DNA from 2 places in the Streptomyces cinnabarinus genome. Region 2 is predicted to be linked to the other one. Evidence: riboswitches for the same ligand, from Rfam matches in the RefSeq annotation. Region 2 holds a riboswitch; the other holds the start of a gene.

Region 1 (6,697 bases), 3.8 Mb from region 2:
TGACCAAGCGGCTGGAGGAGCGCAAGGCGATCAAGGCGCCGCTCGTGCCGCTCGCGCTCGGCGGCGCGGCGATGGTCGTCGCCGGGTACGTCCGCGGGGCCGAGGGCGCCTGGGTGGCGATGGCGCTGACCGCGCTGGCCGTCCTGGTCTGGCGGATGACCGAGCCGCCGGAGGGCTACCTCAAGGACGTCACGGCGGGCGTCTTCGCGGCGTTCTACGTCCCCTTCCTGGCGACGTTCGTCGCGATGATGCTGACCGCCGACGACGGCGCCTGGCGGGTGCTGACGTTCCTGCTGCTCACCGTCGTCAGCGACACCGGCGCGTACGCCGTCGGCTGGCGCTTCGGCAAGCACAAGCTCGCCCCGCGCATCAGCCCCGGCAAGACCCGCGAGGGCCTGCTGGGAGCGGTCTCCTTCGCCATGGTCGCGGGCGCGCTGTGCATGCAGTTCCTGATCGACGACGGCACCTGGTGGCAGGGGCTGCTGCTGGGCCTCGCGGTCGCGGCGAGCGCCACGCTGGGCGATCTCGGCGAGTCGATGATCAAGCGGGACCTCGGCATCAAGGACATGGGCACCTTGCTGCCGGGCCACGGCGGCATCATGGACCGTCTGGATTCCTTGCTGCCGACGGCGCCGGTGGTGTGGTTGCTGCTGGTGCTGTTCGTCGGATCCGGCTGAGTGTCGTACGGACCCCGGTCGAGCCCCCGCTCCGGCGGGGGCTCTGCTGTTCTCCTCGGCGCTGCGGTGGGACGATTTGGGTGTACACCCGCCAAGGGGGTTCACCATGTCCGCCATCCGACAGTCCATTGACGTCGACCGGACTCCCGCCGACGTCTTCGCCTACATCACCGACCCCTCCCACCTGCCCGAATGGCAGCTGAGCGCGGTCAAGGCCGAGTCGCTCGAAGAGGGGCCCGTCCATCCCGGCTCCCAGGTCAAGGTCATCCGCCGCATCGGCAACCGCGAGATCCCGATGATGATCGAGTTCGACGACCTCGACCCGCCCCACAGCTGGGACCTGCACGGGGTTGGGGGCCCGGTCCGGCCCCGCACCCACGGTTCGATCGAACCGCTCGACAACGGCCTCCGCTCCCGCGTGACCATAGAGATCGACTTCGAAGGACACGGCCTGGGCAAGGTCCTGGTGCCCCTCGTCGTCCGTCCCCAGGTCCGCAAGGAGCTCCCCCGCGACGAGGCACTCCTGAAGGAGAGGCTGGAGGGGACCACCGCGTAAACGGGCGGACCTGGCCACACCAATCGATCTGCGACACTGGTACGGCCATGCCTAAGCCCGGAGAACTCACATTCGTCGCCCCGCGCGGAGCCAAGAAGCCGCCGCGGCATCTCGCCGATCTCTCGCCCGCCGAGCGCAAGGACGCCGTCGCGGCGGTCGGGGAGAAGCCGTTTCGTGCCAAGCAGCTCTCGCAGCACTACTTCGCGCGGTACACCCACGACCCCGAGCAGTGGACCGACATCCCTGCCGGGGCGCGCGGAAAGCTGCGCGAGGAGCTGTTCCCCGAGCTGATGACGGTAGTACGGCATCTGTCGACCGACCAGGGGACCACCCGTAAGACGCTGTGGCGGCTGTTCGACGGGACGCTCGTCGAGTCGGTGTTGATGCGGTATCCGGACCGGGTGACCATGTGCATCAGTTCGCAGGCGGGGTGCGGGATGAACTGCCCGTTCTGCGCGACCGGGCAGGCCGGGCTCGACCGGAATCTGTCCACCGCCGAGATCGTCCATCAGATCGTCGACGGGATGCGGGCGCTGCGGGACGGGGAGGTGCCCGGTGGGCCCGCCCGGCTGTCCAACATCGTCTTCATGGGCATGGGCGAGCCGCTCGCCAACTACAACCGGGTCGTCGGGTCCATCCGGCGGCTCACCGACCCCGAGCCGGACGGGCTCGGGCTGTCACAGCGCGGGATCACCGTCTCCACCGTCGGTCTCGTCCCGGCCATCCACCGGTTCTCCGACGAGGGCTTCAAATGCCGGCTCGCGATCTCGCTGCACGCGCCCGACGACGAGCTGCGTGACACCCTCGTCCCCGTGAACACGCGGTGGAAGGTGCGCGAGGTCCTCGACGCGGGCTTCGAGTACTCCGCGAAGTCCGGGCGCCGGCTGTCCATCGAGTACGCGCTCATCCGGGACATCAACGACCAGGCCTGGCGCGGTGACCGGCTCGGGCGGCTGCTCAAGGGCAAGCCCGTGCATGTGAACCTGATTCCGCTGAATCCGACTCCGGGGTCCAAGTGGACCGCCTCGCGGCCCGAGGACGAGAAGGCGTTCGTGGAGGCCATCGCCGCCCACGGGGTGCCGGTGACCGTCCGGGACACCCGAGGTCAGGAGATCGACGGGGCGTGTGGTCAGCTCGCGGCCACCGAGCGGTAGTCTGAGCGCGTACATCCGTACGCACATCTTCATATCCGACAGGGGAGCGCCACAGCGCTGAGAGTGCGGGACAGGCCGCAGACCCTCTGAACCTGGCCCAGGTCATTCTGGGTAGGGAGATCGGTCGTCACTCAAGCTGTTGCGCCCTGCCCGGAAGCTGCCGCTCCGGGCAGGGCCGCGTCTCTTCCTGGTCCACTCCAGGAGGAATTCAGTGAGCATCACCAAGAAGGCCACGGTCATGGCCGTCGGCCTCGGTCTCGTCACGCTGCCCACGCTGGCCGCGTGCGGGTCGTCCGACAGCGGCGACTCGGGCGACTCCAAGACCGTCACGCTCGTCAGCCACAACTCGTGGGCCGTGTCCAAGGACGTCCTCGCCGAGTTCGAGAAGAGCTCCGGGTACCAGGTCAAGGTCCTGGAGGACGGCGACGCCGGGCAGGCCGTCAACAAGGCCATCCTCACCAAGGACAACCCGCAGGGCGACGTCTTCTTCGGCGTCGACAACACCCTGCTGTCCCGGGCGCTCGACAACGGGCTCTTCCAGCCGTACGAGGCCAAGGGGTCCGACCTGATCGTGCCGGAGTTCCGGGCCGACACGGACAAGCACCGGGTCACGCCGATCGACACCGGCGACATCTGCGTCAACTACGACAAGCAGTATTTCGAGGACCACAAGCTGACGCCGCCGTCGACCTTCGACGACCTGATCAAGCCCGAGTACAAGAACCTCCTGGTCACCGAGAACGCCTCGACCTCCTCGCCCGGCCTCGGCTTCCTGCTCGGCACCGCCGCGCAGTACGGGGACGACGGCTGGCAGGACTACTGGACGAAGCTGAAGGCCAACGGCGTGAAGGTCGTCGACGGCTGGGAGCAGGCCTACAACGAGGAGTTCTCCGGTTCCGCCGGCGGCAAGGCCGCGAAGGCGGAGCGGCCGCTGGTCGTCTCGTACGCCTCCTCGCCGCCCGCCGAGGTGATCTACGGCGATCCCAAGCCAACCACCGCGCCCACCGGCGTCGCCGAGGGCACCTGCTTCCGGCAGGTCGAGTACGCCGGTCTGCTGAGCAACGCCAAGAACACCGAGGGCGGCAAGGCGCTGCTCGACTTCCTGGTCAGCAAGCCGTTCCAGGACGACATGCCGCTCAACATGTTCGTCTACCCGGTCCGCGAGGGCGCCCAGGTGCCCCAGGAGTTCGTGAAGTACGGTCCGCGGGCCGAGGACCCGCAGACCATGGACCCCGAGAAGATCGCCGACCACCGCGATGAGTGGGTCAAGTCGTGGACCTCGCTCGTACTGAAGTAGCCCGCCCGAGGAGGCACGCGGCGCGGCTGGGTCTGATGGCCCTGCCCGTCGCGTTCTTCGGCGTCTTCTTCGCCTACCCCGTCACCGCGATCGTCGCGCGCGGTCTGCACGCCGACGGGGCCTGGCACTTCGGCCGGATCTGGGATGTCGTGGCCCAGCCGGACATCCGGCACGTCCTGTGGTTCACCACCTGGCAGGCCCTCGCCTCGACCGCGCTGACCCTGCTGGTCGCACTGCCCGGCGCCTATGTCTTCGCGCGCTACGACTTCCCCGGCAAGCAGGTGCTGCGGGCCGTGGTGACGGTGCCGTTCGTGCTGCCGACGGTCGTCGTCGGTACGGCCTTCCTGGCGCTGGTCGGCCGGGGCGGACTGCTCGACGAGCTGTGGGGTCTACGGCTGGACACCACCGTGTGGGCGATCCTGCTGGCGCATGTCTTCTTCAACTACGCGGTCGCCGTGCGCACCGTCGGCGGACTGTGGGCGCAGCTCGATCCACGGCAGGAGGAGGCGGCCCGGATGCTCGGGGCGTCGCGCTTCAAGGCCTGGCGGCAGATCACCCTGCCCGCCCTCGGCCCGGCCGTGGCCGCCGCCACCCTGATGGTCTTCCTGTTCACCTTCACCTCCTTCGGTGTCGTGCAGATCCTCGGCGGCCCCACCTTCTCCACCCTCGAAGTGGAGATCTACCGCCAGACCTCCGAGATCTTCGACCTGGCCACGGCCGCGGTCCTCACCCTCGTCCAGTTCGTGGCCGTCGGCGCGATCCTCGCCGTGCACGCCTGGACGGTACGGCGGCGGGAGACCGCGCTGCGGCTGGTGGACGCCTCGCTGACCGCGCGCCGGCCGCGCGGAGCCGGGCAGTGGGCGCTGCTGGCCGGCGTCCTGGTCACCATCGTCGTACTGCTCCTGCTGCCCCTCGCCGTGCTGGTGCAGCGGTCCCTGGACGCGCCCGGGTTCGCCTACTACCGGGAGCTGACCTCGGCCGACCGCGGGGTCTTCCTGGTCCCGCCGATCGAGGCGATCGGGAACTCGCTGGAGTACGCCGCGGTCGCGACCGCCGTCGCCGTGGTGATCGGCGGACTCGCCGCCGCCGCGCTGACCCGACGGGACGCGGGACGGTTCGTACGGGGCTTCGACGCGCTGCTGATGCTGCCGCTCGGGGTGTCCGCGGTGACCGTCGGGTTCGGGTTCCTGATCGCTCTGGACGAGCCGCCGCTCGATCTGCGGGCCAGCTGGATCCTGGTGCCGCTCGCCCAGGCACTCGTGGGCGTCCCCTTCGTCGTACGGACCATGCTGCCCGTGCTGCGCGCCGTGGATCAGCGGCTGCGGGAGGCGGCGGCCGTGCTCGGGGCGTCGCCGTGGCGGGTGTGGCGGGAGGTGGATCTGCCGATGGTGCGGCGGGCGCTGCTGATCGCGGCCGGGTTCGCCTTCGCCGTGTCGCTGGGGGAGTTCGGGGCGACCGTGTTCATCGCGCGGCCGGACAATCCGACGCTGCCGGTCGCGGTGGCCAAGCTGCTCGGCCGGGCCGGTCAGCTCAACTACGGCCAGGCGATGGCCCTTTCGACGATTCTGATGGTGGTGTGCGCGGTGGCGCTGCTGGTGCTGGAGCGGCTGCGGACCGATCGGACGGGGGAGTTCTGATGCTGCTGAGCCTGGAGAACGCGACCGTGCGGTTCGGCGGGCGGGCCGTGCTCGACGCGGTGGACCTGTCGGTGGCCGAGCACGAGGTGGTGTGCGTTCTCGGGCCGAGCGGCAGCGGCAAGTCGACGCTGCTGCGGGCGGTCGCGGGCTTGCAGCCGCTGGACGCGGGGCGGGTGGCGCTCGACGGGAACGACCAGAACGGGATTCCCGCGCACCGGCGGGGAGTCGGGCTGATGTTCCAGGATCATCAGCTCTTTCCGCAGCGGGACGTGGGCGGGAATGTTGCCTTCGGGCTGCGGATGCACGGGGCTTCAAAGGCGGAACAGGCCGACCGGGTACGCGAGTTGCTGGACCTCGTCGGGCTTCCCGGCGCCGCCCGCAGGGCCGTGGCCTCGCTCTCCGGTGGGGAGCAGCAGCGGGTGGCGCTGGCGCGGGCGCTGGCGCCCAGGCCGCGGCTGCTGATGCTCGACGAGCCGCTCGGGCAGCTCGACCGCTCGCTGCGGGAGCGTCTGGTGATGGAACTGCGGGAACTGTTCAGTGAGTTGGGTACCACCGTGCTCGCGGTGACGCACGACCAGGGCGAGGCCTTCGCTCTGGCCGACCGGGTCGTGGTGATGCGGGACGGGCGGATCGCCCAGACGGGGACGCCACTTGAGGTGTGGCAACGGCCGGCGGACGAGTTCGTGGCCCGGTTCCTCGGCTTCGACAACGTGGTCCCGGCGACGGTCGCCGGGCAGGCCGCCGCCACGCCCTGGGGCAAGCTGCCGGTGCCCGACGACACTCCTGAGGGCCCTCGTACGCTGCTCGTCCGGCCCGCGGGGGTGCGGCTGGTCGCCGCCGACCAGGGGCTTCGCTGCACGGTGGCCGCCCGGACGTTCAAGGGCACGCATGTCGCCGTACACCTTCAGCCTGAGGATGCGCCTCGGCTGGAGGCCGCGTGTGCGCTCCGCGCGGCGCCGGGGGTGGGGGATGAGGTTGGGGTGGAGTTCGATGCGGCGGAGGTTGTTGTGCTGGCGGAGCCGCGGTAGGTGCGTGCTTGACTGCTGCGCCGTCGTGGCTTGTCGCGCAGTTCCCCGCGCCCCTGGGCGGGTGAAGCGGGCCATCCTCGGGCCGAGGCCGGAGTGATGGCCCGCTCCCAAGGTCAGCGCGTGCCGCGCTTGCGCAGGCCGAAGAAGACCGCGCCGCCGCCGATCGCGACCAGAGCGACCGCGATGCCCGCGATCAGGGGGGTGTTGGAGTCGGCGCCGGTCTCGGCGAGGTTGGACTCACCGGCCGGGGACGGGGCGTTGCTGGAGGTGTCCGCGGGAGGGGTGCTCTCGCCCTCGGAGGGGGACGGAGCCGGGGAGGACTCCTCCTCGGCCGGGGTGGAGGCGTCG
Region 2 (6,697 bases):
ACGTCGTCGCGGTCGTAGGCGTCGTCCGGACCGTAGCCCGCGCTGTCGCCGCGATAGGGGCCGTCGTCGCCATAGGGACCCTGGCCGTCCTCGAGGTCGGAGACCTCCAGGGTCGGCTCCTGGCGGCCCTCCTCGTCGCGGCGGCGCTTGCTGCCGCCGAGCGCGGGGGCGTTCACCGCCCAGCCCTCGGCGAAGCCGCGGCGGAACGAGAGGGTGACGTAGGTCTGGCCGATCGCGAAGGCGGCCGCGCCGACACCGATGACGATCACGGAGGGCATCAGCACCCCGAGCACGACGCCCAGGAAGCCGCCGAAGGCGAGCAGCCGCCAGCGCAGGCGTGCCTTGTACTGCAGCAGCACCTCACCCAGCAGCCACAGCGCGACGATGCCGAACGCGATGTAGAGGACCGTCCAGCCCATGTACGCCCCTCTCCCAGTGGCCGTTACGCAGTGTGTCGTACAGCGGTGCGGCCGGTCTAGGCCTGCGGGGGATGGTGCAGGCCCAGGTTCTCGTAGATCTCCAGTGTCGCCGTGGAGTTGTTGAGCGTGATGAAGTGCAGACCGGGCACTCCCTCGGCAAGCAGCCGCGCGCAGAACTCCGTGGCGAATTCGATGCCAATGGAGCGTACAGCGGCCGGATCGTCTTTCGCTGTGAGGATCCGCTCTTTCAGGGCCGCCGGGAAGGCCGCGTTGGTGAGGGAGGGGATGCGCTCCAGGGTCTTCACACTGGCGATCGGCATGATCTCGGGGATGATCGGGGTCTCGCAGCCGGCCGCCGCGACCCGGTCGCGCAGCCGCAGGTAGTCCTCCGGCTGGAAGAACATCTGGGTGATCGCGTAGTCCGCGCCGGCCCGGCACTTGTCGACGAAGTGCCGGACGTCCATGTCCCAGTCGGCGGAGCGCGGGTGCATCGCGGGGAAGGCCGCGACGCCCACGCAGAAGTCGCCCGAGTTCTTGATCAGCTCGACGAGATCGGCGGCGTAGGCGAGGCCGCGGGGGTGCGGCACCCAGTCGCCCATCGGGTCGCCGGGCGGGTCGCCGCGCAGCGCCAGCATGTTGCGGATCCCCGCGTCCGCGTACTGGCCGATGATGTTGCGCAGGTCGGCCACCGAGTGGTCGACGGCGGTGAGGTGGGCGATCGGGGTGAGCGTGGTGTCGGAGGCGATGGCCTCGGTCGCCTTGACCGTGCCGGCCCGGGTGGTGCCGCCCGCGCCGTAGGTCACGGAGACGAAGTCGGGCGCCACGGCCTCGACCCGGCGCAGCGCGTTCCACAGGTTCCGCTCGCCCTTCGGGGTCTTCGGGGCGTAGAACTCGAAGGAGTACGTCGTCTTTCCGGTCGCGAGCATCTCGCGCACGGTACGAGCGTGGTCCGACCTGGTGGATGCGGTGCCGAGGGCCATACCCGCAGGTTAGCCAGGGGGCGTCGGTCCCCCAACCGGATGCCTGACATTTGCCCGATTTGTCGGATTGTTGTCCAGTCCGTGGACAAAAGGCGGCCCTGAGGCGCCGCTACACCTGCCGCAGCCGCTTCGCGAACTCCGCCGCCGCGGCGCCCGGGTCGTCCGCCTCGGTGATCGCCCGGACGACCACGACCCGGCGGGCGCCCGCTTCGAGCACCTCGTCGAGGTTGCCGAGGTCGATGCCGCCGATGGCGAACCAGGGGCGGTCCGTGCCGAGGGCGGCGGTGTGCCGGACCAGGTCGAGCCCGGGGGCGTACCGGCCGGGCTTGGTCGGGGTGGGCCAGCAGGGGCCGGTGCAGAAGTAGTCCACCCCCTCCTGGACGGCCGCCGCCTCGGCCTCCTCCGGCGCGTGCGTGGAGCGGCCGACGAGGACGTCGTCGCCGAGGATCGCCCGCGCGGCCGGGACCGGAAGGTCTCCCTGGCCGAGGTGGAGCACCTCGGCGCCCGCGGCGTGGGCGACGTCCGCCCGGTCGTTGACCGCGAGCAGCTTGCCGTGCCGCGCGCAGGCCTCGGCGAAAACGGCCAGGTGCTCCAGCTCCTCGGCCGCCTCCATGCCCTTGTCGCGCAACTGCACGATGTCGACGCCGCCCGCCAGGGCCGCGTCCAGGAACTCCGCCAGGTCGCCCTGGCGCCTGCGGGCGTCCGTGCAGAGGTAGAGCCGGGCGTCGGCGAGCCGGGCGCGTGCGGTGTCGGGCATACGTGTTCCCCCGTGGTCGGTGGTGTACGGGCCGCGGGCGCGCCGGGGCCCGTACACCGGGACTTTCTCTCGGATCAGACGGCGAGCGCCTGGGCGCGGCGCTTCACCTCCGTGCCGCGATTCTCGCTCAGGGCCTGGGCCGGGGTGCCGGGCAGGCTCTCGTCCGGGGTGAAGAGCCACTCCAGCATCTCTTCGTCGGTGAAGCCGTCGTCCCGCAGCAGCGTCAGGGTCCCGGACAGGCCCTTGACGACCTTGTCTCCGTCGATGAAGTCGGCGGGGACGTGCAGCGCGCGGTTCTCACCACGGCGTACGGCGATGAGCTGGCCTTCCTTGACCAGCTGCCGCACACGTGTCACCTCGACGCCGAGCTGCTCGGCGATGTCGGGGAGGGTGAGCCAGGCGGGGACGAGAGCATCGATCTTTGCGTCAATCTCGGTCACGACGACAAGCCTGCCATCCCGCACTGACAGGAGGAAGTCAGACCGGTCCGACCAGGCACGACGAGCGTCAGACCACGGCCGCCTTCAGCGGCCTCGCCGGGTCCGTCAGCAGCACCTCGTCCATCCGCGCCCCGGCCTCGATCAGCCGCCGTCCCTGGGCCAGGTCCCGGGGTCTGCCCACCGCCAGCAGGGCGATCAGACGGCCCTCGCGCAGCCAGCAGACCGTCCAGGCGGGGCCGGTGGGGTCGCCGCGCCACAGGGTGCGGTCGGCCGAGGTGTGGTGGCCCGCGTACTGGACGAAGCGGCCGAACTGCTCGGACCAGAAATACGGCACCGGGTCGTAGACCACGAGCGCCTCGCCCATGATGTCGGCGGCGACCGTGCGGGGACCCTGGAGGGCGTTGTCCCAGTGGTGGACCAGGAGACGCTCGCCGTACCGGCCCGACGGGAAGGAGGCGCAGTCGCCCACCGCGTACACGTCCGGCACGGAGGTGCGCAGCCGCTCGTCGGCCACCACCTCGCCCTGCGCGCCCAGCTCGATCCCGGAGCCCGCCAGCCAGCCGGTGGCGGGACGGGCACCGATGCCGACCACGACGGCGCCCGCGGGCAGCGTCGAGCCGTCGTCGAGGACGACCGCGCCGGGCTCGACGCGCGCCACGCGCGCGTGGGTGCGCAGTTCGGCCCCGCTGTCGGCGTACCAGGCGGCCATCGGCGCGGCCACCTCGGCGGGCAGCGCGCCCGCGAGCGGCCGGTCCGCGGCCTCCACGACCGTCACCGAGCAGCCCGCCTCGCGCGCGGCGGTGGCGAACTCGGCGCCGATCCAGCCCGCCCCGACCACCACGATGTCGTGCTGCCGGGCGAGCACGGGCCGCAGCCGCTCGGCGTCGTCCAGGGTGCGCAGCAGATGCACCCCGGGCACGCCCTCGGCGCCCGGCAGCCGAATCGGTTCGGCACCGGTGGCCAGGACCAGCACGTCGTACCCGACGGGCCCCTCGGCGGTGTCCAGCTCATGGTCGGCGGGGCGCACGCCCAGCACCTCGCGGCCCAGGCTCAGGTCGATGCCGAGCGCCTCGAAGTCCACGTCGAAGGCGGAGCCCTCGGCCTTGCCGAGCAGGACGGCCTTGGACAGCGGGGGCCGGTCGTAGGGCTGATGGGGCTCGGCGCCGATCAGGGTGACCGTGCCGGTGAAGCCCTGTTCCCGCAGGGCGACCGCGGTCTGCACGCCGGCCATGCCCGCGCCGACCACCACCACCCGCCGCTGTGCCGTCGTCGTCTGCTCGCTCACCTGATCACCATAGACAACTGACAATTTGTCAGTCAGCCGTCGTGCCGCGTGACCTGCTCCACAACACTGGTCCCGCGACCGGGTTGCGACTCCCACTCCCAGGTCTCCTCCAGCCGCACCCGCCCGTCGGGCAGCTCCACGACCGTCGACACACAGTGCCCGGACGAGGTGGTCCCGTCCCGCTTGAGCTGCACGTACCGGAAGTCCAGCCGGTCGCCCTCCCGGGTACCCACCAGATGCCCGCGTACGACATCGCCGCCCGCGTACTCGGCCCAGATCTCACCGTCCTTCTCGTGGTAGGCGAACCGGGTCCGGGTGCCCACCTGACCTGGGGCCTGGTCGGCGACAGGGGCGAGGACGAGGCCGTCGAGCGAGCGGGGCATGGGACGAGGCTCCCTACAGTGGCGTGGAACGAGCGGCTAGGGTGGCCAACGTACAAGCACTCGCGGGAGCCCGGACGCACCGGGCTGAGAGGGAGGCTGGCGGCCTCCGACCGTACGAACCTGATCCGGGTCATGCCGGCGAAGGGAGGGGCTGGACGCCCATGTCGCCTACGCGTTCGTCAGACGTCCTCGTCCTCGGGGGCGGAATCATCGGCCTGGTCACGGCGTGGCGGGCCGCACAACGCGGGTTCGCCACGGCCGTGGTGGACCCCGAGCCGGGCGGCGGCGCCGCCCAGGTGGCGGCCGGCATGCTGGCCGCCGTCACCGAACTGCACTACGGCGAGCAGACCCTGCTCGGCCTGAACCTGGCCTCGGCCCGCCGCTATCCCGACTTCGCGGCCGAGCTCACCGATCTCACCGGCCAGGACCTCGGTTACCGGCAGTGCGGCACGCTCGCCGTCGCGCTGGACGCCGACGACCGTGCGCATCTGCGGGAACTGCACGCGCTGCAACGGGAGTCGGGCCTCGACTCCGAGTGGCTGTCCGGGCGGGACTGCCGGCGCCTGGAGCCGATGCTGGCGCCCGGGGTGCGCGGCGGGCTCCGGGTGGACGGCGACCACCAGATCGACCCGCGGCGCCTGGCACGGGCCCTGGTGACCGCCTGCGAGCGGGCGGGCGTGGTCTTCCACCGGGTGTGGGCCGCCGGGCTGTCCGTGGTCCGGGGGCGCGCCGCGGGCTGTGTCACCGAGGACGGCGCCGTGCTCGGCGCGGACCAGGTGGTCCTCGCGGCCGGCAGCCTCAGCGGACGGCTGACCGGCATCCCGGCGGACGCGCTGCCTCCGGTACGGCCCGTGAAGGGGCAGGTGCTGCGGCTGACCGTGCCGCGCCGGCACGCGCCCTTCCTGAGCCGGACCGTCCGCGCGGTGGTGCGCGGCAGCCAGGTCTACCTGGTGCCCCGCGAGAACGGCGAGCTGGTAGTCGGCGCGACCAGCGAGGAGCTGGGCTGGGACACCACGGTGACCGCGGGCGGCGTGTACGAGCTGCTGCGCGACGCGCACGAGCTGGTGCCCGGCATCACCGAGCTGCCGCTCACGGAGACCCGCGCGGGGCTGCGCCCCGGGTCCCCGGACAACGCACCCCTGTTGGGCCCGACCGAGCTCGACGGCCTGCTGCTGGCCACCGGGCACTACCGCAACGGCGTGCTGCTCACCCCGGTCACCGGTGACGCCCTCGCGCACGCCCTGGCCACCGGTGAGCTCATCGACGAGGCCCGCCCGTTCAGCCCGAAGCGGTTCGCACTCCTGGAGCAGCCCGTATGAGCACCCCGGTCAACAGCTCGGCCCCTGCCTCGGCCGACGCCTCGATCATCATTTCGGTCAACGGCGAGCCCCGTCGCATCGAGCCGGGCACGGCGCTCGACACGCTCGTACGGTCCCTCACCGCGGCGCCCTCCGGAGTGGCCGCCGCCCTCAACGAAACCGTCGTCCCGCGCGGGCAGTGGTCGTCGACGTCCCTCAGCGAGGGGGACCGCGTCGAGGTCCTCACCGCCGTCCAAGGAGGCTGACCCATGGCCGACGATCCCTTTGTCCTCGGCGGCATGTCCTTCTCGTCCCGGCTGATCATGGGGACGGGCGGGGCGCCCAGCCTGGAGGTCCTGGAGCGGGCGCTGGTGACATCCGGCACGGAGCTGACGACGGTCGCGATGCGCCGGGTGGACGCCTCGGTGCACGGATCGGTCCTGTCCGTGCTGGACAAGCTCGGCATCCGGGTCCTGCCGAACACGGCGGGCTGCTTCACCGCCGGGGAGGCCGTCCTCACCGCCCGCCTCGCGCGGGAGGCCCTCGGCACCGATCTGGTCAAGCTGGAGGTCATCGCCGACGAGCGGACCCTGCTGCCGGACCCGATCGAGCTGCTGGACGCGGCGGAGATCCTCGTCGACGACGGCTTCACGGTGCTGCCGTACACCAACGACGACCCGGTGCTCGCGCGCAAGCTGGAGGACGTCGGGTGCGCGGCGATCATGCCGCTGGGCTCCCCGATCGGCTCCGGCCTCGGCATCCGCAACCCGCACAACTTCCAGCTGATCGTCGAGCACGCGCGCGTGCCGGTGATCCTGGACGCCGGTGCCGGTACGGCCTCGGACGCGGCGCTCGCGATGGAGCTGGGGTGCGCGGGTGTGATGCTCGCCTCGGCGGTGACGCGGGCGAAGGAGCCGGTGCTTATGGCCGACGCGATGCGGCACGCGGTGGAGGCGGGCCGCCTGGCCCACCGCGCGGGCCGCATCCCGCGCCGCCACTTCGCGGAGGCGTCCTCGCCGGTGACCGGAAGGGCGGTGCTGGATCCGGAGCGCCCCGCGTTCTGATCGACCGTGGGTTGCGTCACAGGTCGGCTTCAGTACCGCCCCTGTTCCGGACTGAACGGCAGTCGTGTCAG

The links. Region 2 has a riboswitch for thiamine pyrophosphate ahead of thiO (glycine oxidase ThiO). Riboswitches for the same ligand answer to the same signal wherever they lie in the genome.
Region 1: linked by a shared signal. The riboswitch ahead of STRCI_RS29230 (thiamine ABC transporter substrate-binding protein) and the one ahead of thiO (glycine oxidase ThiO) in region 2 are both predicted to bind thiamine pyrophosphate.

Annotation. Positions count from the first base shown of each region.
Region 1 is NZ_CP114413.1:6,410,033-6,416,729, forward strand. Features, by position in the region: gene STRCI_RS29215 (phosphatidate cytidylyltransferase) at 1-677, shown strand, start outside; gene STRCI_RS29220 (SRPBCC family protein) at 784-1,233, shown strand; gene rlmN (dual-specificity RNA methyltransferase RlmN) at 1,281-2,387, shown strand; TPP riboswitch at 2,418-2,523, shown strand; gene STRCI_RS29230 (thiamine ABC transporter substrate-binding protein) at 2,599-3,684, shown strand; gene STRCI_RS29235 (ABC transporter permease) at 3,720-5,321, shown strand; gene STRCI_RS29240 (ABC transporter ATP-binding protein) at 5,321-6,349, shown strand; gene STRCI_RS29245 (LAETG motif-containing sortase-dependent surface protein) at 6,463-6,697, opposite strand, start outside.
Region 2 is NZ_CP114413.1:2,561,713-2,568,409, forward strand. Features, by position in the region: gene STRCI_RS11555 (SCO2102 family sporulation regulator) at 1-419, opposite strand, end outside; gene metF (methylenetetrahydrofolate reductase [NAD(P)H]) at 476-1,399, opposite strand; gene thiE (thiamine phosphate synthase) at 1,509-2,156, opposite strand; gene STRCI_RS11570 (Rv2175c family DNA-binding protein) at 2,231-2,596, opposite strand; gene STRCI_RS11575 (NAD(P)/FAD-dependent oxidoreductase) at 2,664-3,827, opposite strand; gene STRCI_RS11580 (avidin-fold protein) at 3,914-4,264, opposite strand; TPP riboswitch at 4,317-4,428, shown strand; gene thiO (glycine oxidase ThiO) at 4,426-5,583, shown strand; gene thiS (sulfur carrier protein ThiS) at 5,628-5,828, shown strand; gene STRCI_RS11595 (thiazole synthase) at 5,832-6,626, shown strand.